DNA from 3 places in the Acidovorax sp. GW835-FHT14B10 genome. Region 3 is predicted to be linked to each of the others. Evidence: predicted binding sites of a transcription regulator. Region 3 holds the regulator's gene; each other region holds the start of a gene.
The links. Region 3 encodes FNR, which switches genes on or off when oxygen is low (the NO sensors DNR and NnrR bind a similar motif). Its sites were predicted from a motif close to TTGATNNNNATCAA; they were not measured.
Positions count from the first base shown of each region.

Region 1 (3,271 bases), on a different contig from region 3:
CGGTGAGCAGCCACGGGGTTTCGCAGCGCTCCAGCCCGGTCAGAAAGCCCGCCAGCGGGCCGGCATAGTCGGCAATCACGTCGGGCCATACGGGTGCGCCAAAGGCCTCGTAGGCGGCCAGGTTGCGGTTGGCATTGACCATGGTGGCCCCCACCTGCATCTGCAGGCGCATCAGCGTGTGCAGTGCCAGCGGCAGGCCGCGAAAATTCTGCAGGCCCTTGTCGACGCCGCCCATGCGGGAGCCGCGACCGCCGGCCAGCACGAGGCCGGTGATGTCTTTCGTTTCAATCATGTCTTTGATGGTCGTTGCCGATTCAGTGAGCGCGGCCCAGGCCAGGGCAACCCAGCAAGGGCCGCCCCGCAGCGAGGGCTGTGTCTCCCTGCCCGCGCGCAGCGCAAGAGAGTGGGGGGAAGCGGCGAAGTCGCTCCGGGGATGGTTTCATCTCATCCGCCGATGTAGCTCATCTCCACCCGGCGCGCGCCCTGCGTGGTGTCGGCCGGCAGGCTGCTGCGCAGCTCCGAATACCGGTCGGTGCGCTGCTGCCAGATGGGCGCGATGGCCGATGCAATGGCCTCGTCGCTGGCGCCGCCGCGCAGCAGGCTGCGCAGGTCGTAGCCCTGGGTGGCAAAAAGGCACAGGTACAGCCGGCCTTCGGTGGAGAGGCGCGCGCGGTTGCAGTCGCCGCAGAAGGCCTGGGTCACGCTGCTGATCACGCCCACTTCGCCCAGGGTCGGGTCGTGCTGGCCTGCAGCGTTGGCGTAGCCCCAGCGCTCGGCGGTTTCGCCGGGGCTGGTGGGGCTGAGCTGCACCAGCGGCAACTCTGCGCGCAGGCGCCCGATCAGTTCGGCGGACGGCAGCACCTCGTCCATGCGCCAGCCGTTGGTGGCGCCCACGTCCATGTATTCGATGAAGCGCAGCGTGGTGCCCGTGCCGCGAAAGTGGCGCGCCATGGGCAGGATTTCGTGGTCATTGGTGCCGCGCTTGACCACCATGTTCACCTTGATCTGCGACAGCCCCGCCGCGTGCGCCGCCTCGATGCCGGCCAGCACATCGGCCACCGGAAAATCCACATCGTTCATGCGGCGGAACACCGCGTCGTCCAGGCCGTCGAGGCTCACGGTCACGCGGTTCAGTCCCGCATCCTTGAGGGCCCGCGCCTTGCGGGCCAGCAGCGAGCCGTTGGTGGTGAGCGTGAGGTCGGGCGCGGTGCCGTCCACCGTGCGCAGCCGGGCCAGCTGGGCCACCAGTTCTTCGAGGTTCTTGCGCAGCAGGGGCTCGCCCCCGGTCAGGCGGATCTTGCGCACACCGTGGGCCAGAAACAGCCGCGCCAGCCGCGTGATCTCCTCAAAGCTCAGCAGCGCGTTGTGCGGCAGGTAGGCATGGTCCTTGTCGAACACTTCCTTGGGCATGCAGTAGTTGCAGCGGAAGTTGCAGCGGTCGGTCACGCTGATGCGCAGGTCGCGCAGCGGACGGCCCCGGGTGTCGGTCAGCAGGCCGGTGGGGGCGGCGGCCTGCGCGGGCACCCTGGCCGCCAGGGCGGCGATGCGTTGGTCCACCAGAGGAATCACACGTTCAGACATGGGGTGATTCTGCCGTATCGGCCCCGCAATTGATGGCATGCCCCTGCTGGCGAGGTTGACGGAGGTCAATGGAGCGGGTCAACGCGGGTTCATCCCGCCAATGTCCGGCGAATGGCAGTTGCTTGACATGGCGCAGGGGTCGCAGGTGGTGCGTCACAACAATCGCTGCACACAAAGTTTCAAGGAAATGACATGACGAATGCGAGGTCGATTGCGCAAGCGCTTCCCTGCCAGCGCCGGGTGGCCGTGCAGTGGGTGGCGGCAGGCATCCTGCTGCCCACCTGGGCCGGTGGGGCCCAGGCGCAAATGGCACTGTCGGGGGCCATCAACCATGCGGGATGGTTTAGGGCACTGTCGCAGCGCATGGCCAAGGCGTATTGCCAGCAGTATTTGCAGGTGCTGCCCGAGGCTGCCAGGGACGTGCTGGGCCATGCGCGCAAAAGGGTGCAGCAGGGATCTGGCGAGCTGGCGCGCGGGCTGCAGTCGGGCCAGTGGCCCGCCGAAGTGGCGCGGCAGCTGGACGAGGTGCAAAAGCAGTTTGCACTGCTCGACCAGTTGACAGCGGCGCCCACGTCGCGGGCGGCCGTGGCGGCGGTGTCCGAGCAGTCCGACCGTACGTTGCTGGTGGCCCAGGCGGTGACCGAGTCCATCGAAAAGATGGCACGGGTGGCCAGTGTGCGGCTGGTGAACCTGGCCGGGCGCCAGCGCATGCTGTCGCAGCGCCTAGCCAAGAACTATTTTCTGGTGGCCGCCAAGGCGGACACCAAGCTGGTGCACGCGCAACTGGCGGCAGACGCCGCCGATTTCCGGCAGGCCATGCAGACCCTGATGGCCGCACCGGTCTCCACGCCCGCCATTCGTGGCGAGCTGGAACTGGCGGCCCCGCAGTGGGTGTTTTTTGAGGCGGCCCTGCGCCGGCCCGCCGACGAGCAGGGGCTGAGCGCGGTGGCCACCACCAGCGAACGCCTGCTGAGCGTGATGGACCGGCTCACCGGCCTGTACGAAGCCGCCTTCCGCGAGGTGCTGTAGCCAGGGGCTTGCCGGCAGCGCCGTCCGGGGTGGGGGCTGTGGTGTGCCGCTACACGCAGCGCGCCCCATCCACCTCGATGCACACGCCGCTGATGAAGGCGGCCTCGTCGCTGGCCAGGTACAGCGCGGCGTTGGCCACATCGAGCGCCGTGGAAAAGCGGCCCAGCGGAATGGTGGTCAGAAACTTGGCGCGGCGTGCTTCGTCCACCGGGCCGCCCGCAAACTCGGCGGCCAGGCCCGTGTCGGGATTGAACACGGGGTTGATGCAGTTCACGCGGATGTTGTCGGGGCCCAGCTCGGCGGCCATCGACTTGCTGGTGGTGATGACGGCGCCCTTGGAGCCGTTGTACCAGGTCAGGCCCGGACGGGGGCGCAGGCCCGCCGTGGAGGCAATGTTGATGAAACTGCCGCCGCCGCCCAGCCGCATTGCGGGCACGGCGTGGATGGCCGAGAGGTAGATGCTCTTGACGTTGATGGCATAGACCTTGTCGAACTCGTCCTCGCTCACTTCCAGCATGGGGCGGTTGCGGTGCGTCCAGCCGGCGTTGTTCACCACCACGTCCAGCCGGCCATGCAGGCGCATGGCTTCGTCGACCAGGGCCTTGACCTCGGCCGATTGCGTCACGTCGGCCTGGAAGAAGGCCGCCGTGCCGCCCGCCGC
Region 1 is NZ_JBXAGC010000009.1:24,753-28,023, reverse strand. Features, by position in the region: gene mobA (molybdenum cofactor guanylyltransferase MobA) at 1-292, opposite strand, end outside; gene moaA (GTP 3',8-cyclase MoaA) at 445-1,581, opposite strand; gene AC1Q5S_RS08795 (type IV pili methyl-accepting chemotaxis transducer N-terminal domain-containing protein) at 1,774-2,610, shown strand; gene AC1Q5S_RS08790 (SDR family oxidoreductase) at 2,660-3,271, opposite strand, start outside.
Region 1: a site for FNR is predicted at 1,637-1,650, ahead of AC1Q5S_RS08795 (type IV pili methyl-accepting chemotaxis transducer N-terminal domain-containing protein). Genes of this name have one in related genera too.

Region 2 (3,271 bases), on a different contig from region 3:
CGGGCATCGTTGCTGTGCGCCATTTGCACCTGGGGTTTGACGGTGATGAATTTCGCGCCCAGGCGATCCCAGAAGGCGCGAGCCTCTTTGCTCAGGTTGAAAGTGGGATCGGTGCCCCAGGCCAGGATGGCAAAGTTCAGGCCGATCACGTCATCCAGGCGCACGGTTTCCCCGGTTTCGGTGGTCACGCGCGGCTGGATGAACATGCGGCCTACGGGCGTCTCCAGCGGCACCTCAAAGCCATTGAGAAGGCGGCCCAGGGGCGATTCCTTCTTCTCGGCCATCAGGCCCAGAAGGCGGCCCAGCGGGTGGTCGCCCGAGCGGTTGAGCAAACCTCCCAGGATGGATTGGCTCTCGCCTTTTTCGGGCAACACCACCACGCCGCGCTCGTAGCGGGGCATGGGCTTGAAGCGCATTTCTGCAAAGTACTGCTTGACCGGCGGCACGGCGTTGAGAGCCAGCATCACGGTGTCGCGAACCTTGGCGGCGGTGTGGCTTTCGGGGGCGAAGATGTCGCCAGCCACCTCGGACAGGTGGATCATCGAGCGGGCGTGGTCACGGCGCTCGTCGCCATAGGTGTCCAGCAGGGCGTCGCCGGCGAGGCCCTTGGCAACCCAGGCGAGTTTCCATGCGAGGTTGCTGGCATCGCGCATGCCGCTGTTGTAGCCCTGGCCCTGCCACACCGGCATGATGTGTGCAGCGTCACCGGCCAGCAGCACCCGGTCCACGCGGAAGGTGGAGGCCAGGCGGGCGTTGTGGGTGTAGACGCGCTTGCGGATGTAATCCACACTGTCCGGATCGGCGACGACCTTGCGCATGAGCTTGGCCAGGTTCTCGGGCTTGGAGAGTTCTTCTTCGGTCTCTCCGGGCATCACCATGAATTCAAAGCGGCGTATGCCGTGCGGAAGTGCCGCCGAAACGTAAGGGCGCTCGGGGTCGCAATGCATGTCAATGTGGGGCGTTCCCAGCGGGTCGTTGCGTACATCGACCACAATCCACTGGTTGGGCTTGGTGCGGCCTTCAAATGGCACGTTGAGTGCGCGGCGGATGAAGCTGTTGCCGCCGTCGCATGCCACCACATAGCGTGCGCGCAAGGTGCGCGGTTGGCCCTTGCTGTCTTCGAGCGTGAGCGTGACGCCCTCGGCGTCCTGAGTGATGTCGGTGACCGACTGCTCAAACAGAACCCGTGTGTCTTTGAAGCGCTGCAGGCCCCGGTACAGGATTTCATCCACCTGTGGCTGAATGAACGCATTGCGGCGCGACCAGCCGAACTCGTCGGTGCGCGGTTCGATGGATGCGAAGCACTTGCCGCTGGCAGTAAAAAAGCGCATCCAGTGGTCAGGTGTGATGTGCGCCTGCACCTGGTCCACCAGGCCCGCAGTCTGCAGCGTGCGCAAGGACTCGTCGTCGATTCCGATTGCGCGCGGGTAGTCGATGATCTTGTCGAGCTTTTCGATCAACAGCGAAGGTACGCCGGCCACGCCGAGCGTGTTGGCAATGGTCAGGCCGACGGGGCCTGCACCGACGATGATGACGTCGACATCGAATTCGGCGGTTGTCTTGTGGACTTTCGTGGCCATGGGCCTTGCTCCTGTGGATGTAACGGTTGAAACACACGGGACCTGAAGCCCGGTGGCTTGCGTCATGAACGCAGGGGACGGCTAGCGCAAGTTGAAGCGATTGTGTTTGCGCTAGATCAAAGCGTAAACTGCGTGCACCTGGTGCACCCAAATACTGGGGTTATCCCTTGTTTTGCATGGTGTGCCCCGTTTTTCGCCGCCAACCATCGTTTTGGAGATCGATCCATGCCGCAACACAGGCCTGTGGCCGTTGAATCCCAATACAAAGATGTGCGCAGCCTGGCGCGTGGGCTGGATGTGCTCAAGGCACTCAACAGCGCCTCGGGCGGCATGGCCACAACGACTGAATTGGCCGAGGTCTGCGGCATGCATCGCACCACCGTCAAGCGGCTGCTGGAAACCTTGCGCACCGAGGGTTTTGTGCGACGCGGTGAACGTGAAGGGCAGTACTACCTCACGTTTGAGGTGCGTCGCCTTAGCGAGGGATTTGAGGACGAGGCATGGGTGGAGCAGGTTGCAGCGCCGTTGATGCGCGCCTCGGTGCGCAAGCTGCTGTGGCCCTGCGATCTGGGCACGATGGAGTCAGGCTTCATGGTGGTGCGCGAGTCAACCCACCGATTCAGCGCGCTGTCGCAGCACCGCGCCATGATCGGCGAGAAGATGCCGGTGTTTGTGACGGCGCTGGGGCGGGCCTATCTTGCGGCATGCTCGGAGGAGCAGCGCGAGGCCCTGCTGTCGATGCTTGGCCAGCGCGATGACTGGATCGGAGTGATGGCAAGGGACCGGGCTGCGGTAGCCGAGGCAGTGCGCGAAACGCAGCAGCGGGGTTATGCCTACAACGATGGCGAGTGGGTTCGCGAGCAGCACTTTGCGGCGGTGGCTGTGCCGCTGCGCAGCGGAGAGCGTCTGCTCGGTGTGCTCAACATGGTGTTCCCGAAAGCCGCCGTGGCGCCTGCAGAACTGCAAATGCGCTTTGTGCCGGCGCTGGGGGCACTGGCGGCGCATATTGGCAAGTCCAGCCGCGCGTGGCTGGAATGAGCGACGATGTCAGGAAAATGATCTGCTGGCAATTGACTTGACGATCGAAGCCAGTGGCAAGGTGAAGGGTAGAAAAGGCGACTGCAGCAAGCCTCTCCGTCAGGGAGCATTTGTGCCGAGCTATCGCGTTTACTGTTTCACAGACTAGTGTGGTGAGTTAGAAGTTCGCAGACAAAACCTCTCAATGCTGGCGAGGATGTCATCGGCGGTCTTGGACCAAACGAAAGGCTTCGGCTTGGCGTTATTGATGTCGAGGTACTCCCGGATCGCCTGCTCAAGTTGTCGTGTGGAGCGATGTGTGCCGCGGCGAATGCAGCGTTGCGTGAGCGTTGCGAACCAGCGCTCAACCTGATTGAGCCATGACGCCGAGGTCGGCGTGAAGTGCACGTGAATGCGCGGATGACGGGCCAGCCATGATCTGATCGACGCCGTCTTGTGTGTGCCGTAGTTGTCCATGACCAGGTGGATATCCAGCACCGCTGGCACTCTGGCTTCAACGGTTCGTAGGAACTGCAGGAATTCGCTGCTGCGGTGGCGACGGTGCATCTCGCCGATGACCGCTCCCGTGGCGATATCCAGGGCTGCAAACAGCGTGGTCGTACCATGACGCTCGTAGTCATGGGTGTGCCGCTCGGCAATGCCGGGCGCAAGGG
Region 2 is NZ_JBXAGC010000021.1:15,407-18,677, forward strand. Features, by position in the region: gene mhpA (bifunctional 3-(3-hydroxy-phenyl)propionate/3-hydroxycinnamic acid hydroxylase MhpA) at 1-1,580, opposite strand, end outside; gene AC1Q5S_RS15750 (DNA-binding transcriptional regulator) at 1,806-2,618, shown strand; partial or broken gene AC1Q5S_RS15755 (IS630 family transposase) at 2,763-3,271, opposite strand, start outside.
Region 2: a site for FNR is predicted at 1,687-1,700, ahead of mhpA (bifunctional 3-(3-hydroxy-phenyl)propionate/3-hydroxycinnamic acid hydroxylase MhpA). Genes of this name have one in related genera too.

Region 3 (3,271 bases):
GTGGACTACAAGGCCAAGGGTCTGGGCGAATGCATCGACTGCACCTTGTGTGTACAGGTGTGTCCCGTGGGCATCGACATCCGCAAGGGTTTGCAATATGAATGCATTGGCTGCGGTCTTTGCGTGGATGCCTGCAATACCGTGATGGACAAGATGCATTACCCCAGAGGGTTGATACGGTATTCAACCCAGAATGGTGTTCTGCATCGCTGGACTCAGTCGCAAATCTGGCGACATGTCTTGCGTCCTCGCGTGCTCATCTACACCGCGGTTCTGGTGGCTTTGTGCGTGGGCATGCTGGCGAGCCTGACCACGCGTACCCCCCTGAAGGTGGACATCGTGCGTGACCGTGCCGCCTTGTCCCGCATTGTTGCGGGAGGCAAGCTTGAAAATGTCTATCGACTGCAGATCATGAATGCCACAGAGGCTGCGCAGCGCTACCGCATTACTGCGAGCGGGCTGGATGGCATGGAAGTGGCGTCAGAGCAGGAGGTTGACATTGGTGCCGCAGAATCCCGTTGGGTAGCGGTGCGGCTGCAGATCCCGTATGGATCTGCGGCCCCTGGTTCCCATGCGATTCATTTCGACATATCTGCACTGGAAAGCAGCGGCAAGGTGAGTGAGAAATCCATATTCCTGGTGCCACGCTGAGTCAATTGAATGAAGGTCACGCTGGGCGCTGCATGGCGTCTTGTGGTCTGTATGCTGATACCTGAGGAGTTTTCATGCCAACCAGCCCCGTTATTACTCCCGAACCCCGGCCATGGTGGAAGTTTGGGCATGTCTGGCTGGTGATTGCCGGACCGGTCATTGTGGTGATTGCCGGCTTCATTACGTTGTGGCTTGCCATGAGTCGGCCGGACCCCGTCGTCGAGGAGGACTATTACCGCAAGGGGATGGAGATCAACCAGACGCTGGCACAGCCAGAGAAAAGCTTGGCCCCTGCGCTCAAGGGCCGCAACCATGCGGCAACACCTGCCGTAGATCAGCCTCGCTGAACCAGAGTCCAACTGGTCGCATGCACACGCCCTCCGCAACCCCAAGGAAACACACGATGTGGACACAACGCCTGATGTGGATTGCCTGGCCCGCTTTTCTGGTGGCCGGGATCCTGGAAATGCTGGTTTTCGCCATGGTGGATCCACAGGATCTTCATTGGTTCGGTCAACCATTGACACTGTCTCGCCAGGGGGTCTATACCCTTGCGTTCTTTGCGTTCTGGACCATTACCATGGCTGCCAGCGCGCTGACGACGCTGCTCTCCATGTCCCCCTTTGAACTCAACCGCTGCCCCGTGCCTCCGGATGCTCGACCGGGCGATTGTCGCAAGGCATCGTCATGCCCGTGACGGTTAAATACCTGAACAGCGATCAGTGACAAGCCTGCTGGTTGTTGACAATGCGCTTGAGTGCATCGGTGTCCAGAATGCGGACATGGCGTTGTTTGACTTCCACCGTGCCATCTTCCACAAACTTCGAGAACGTGCGGCTGACCGTCTCCAGCTTGAGTCCAAGGTAGCTGCCGATCTCTTCCCGTGTCATTCGCAATACCAGTTCGGACTGCGAGAACCCACGGGCATGCAGGCGTTGCACCAGGTTGAGCAGGAACGCAGCCAGGCGCTCTTCTGCGCGCATGCTGCCCAGCAAAAGCATCACGCCGTGTTCACGAACGATTTCCCGGCTCATGATCTTGTGAACGTGGTGTTGCAGCGCCGTGACTTCGCGCGATAGTTCTTCGATGCGATCAAAGGGCATGACACACACTTCGGCATCTTCGAGGGCGACTGCGTCACAGGTGTGATGGTCGTTGACGATGCCATCGAGTCCAATGATTTCACCCGCCATCTGAAAGCCTGTGACCTGGTCGCGCCCATCTTCGGTAGCGACGCAGGTCTTGAAAAACCCGGTGCGAATGGCATAGAGAGAAGTAAACGACTCTCCATTGCGAAAGAGAGTACCTCCCCGCTTGATTTTTCGCCGCACTGCCACGATATCGTCAATGCGTTGCAACTGCTGCTCGTTCAGGCCTACGGGCATGCACAGTTCTCGCAGGTTACAGTTGGAGCAGGCGACTTTGATGGATTGCGGGTTCATGGGCACTGGGACCTGGACAGGTCAGGGTAATTGGCTTGTATCTGCTGGGACTCCATTGTCCCGCAGTGCACGCGTGGTGGCTGACTTGAATCAAATTGTCCCTCCTGTGCCCATTCGTCTTCTTGATTAAAGTCAAGGACGTGGATCAAAGGGTACGGCACAGTATCAATGCACGCAAGGATATTTTCCCATGACCTCTGTTACCCCAGAACTTCTGCGCCGTTTTGACATACCAGGACCGCGCTATACCTCCTACCCCACGGCTGACCGGTTTGTGGAGGCTTTTGGGCAAGAGGACTATGTCTTGGCGCTGTCACAGCGCCGGCTTGGCGCTACGGCCATGGCACTGCCTCTGTCGCTGTATGTCCACATTCCGTTTTGCGAATCGTTGTGCTACTACTGTGCCTGCAACAAGATCATCACCAAGCACCATGACCGTGCCGACGTGTATTTGCGCTACCTCAGCCGCGAGATTGATCTGCACACGGCCCACTGCGGCACCGGACAGGTGGTCAGCCAGTTGCACCTCGGGGGCGGCACGCCGACCTTCCTTTCGGATGACGGACTGCGCCAGCTCATGGCAACGCTGCGGCGCAGTTTCACCTTTGCGCCGGGTGGTGAGTATTCCATCGAGGTGGATCCTCGCACGGTCACTTCGGATCGGCTGGCGGTGCTGGCGGAACTGGGCTTCAATCGATTGAGCTTCGGTGTGCAGGATTTTGATGCCGAGGTTCAGAAGGCGGTGCACCGCATTCAGCCCGCAGAGCAGGTGTTTGCGCTGGTGGAAGCGTCTCGTGCGCTGGGCTTTGAGTCGGTCAATGTGGATTTGATTTACGGGCTGCCGCGCCAGACCCCCGAGTCGTTTGATCGCACGCTGGCACAGGTGGCCCAATTGCGCCCCGACCGAATCGCTTTGTATGCCTACGCCCATTTGCCCGATCGTTTCAAGCCGCAGCGGCGCATCATCTCGACAGAATTGCCCGCTGCATCAGCCAAGGTGACCATGCTTTCGCGTTCGCTGGACGCCTTTATTGATGCCGGTTACGTCTATGTAGGCATGGACCACTTTGCCTTGCCTACGGATGCGTTGGCGGTCGCCAAGCGGCAGGGGCGCCTGCACCGCAATTTTCAGGGCTACAGCACCCAGCCCGACTGCGATCTCATCGGCCTGGGCGTAT
Region 3 is NZ_JBXAGC010000006.1:73,293-76,563, reverse strand. Features, by position in the region: gene ccoG (cytochrome c oxidase accessory protein CcoG) at 1-651, shown strand, start outside; gene AC1Q5S_RS06710 (FixH family protein) at 726-998, shown strand; gene AC1Q5S_RS06705 (hypothetical protein) at 1,055-1,348, shown strand; gene fnr (fumarate/nitrate reduction transcriptional regulator Fnr) at 1,371-2,093, opposite strand; gene hemN (oxygen-independent coproporphyrinogen III oxidase) at 2,284-3,271, shown strand, end outside.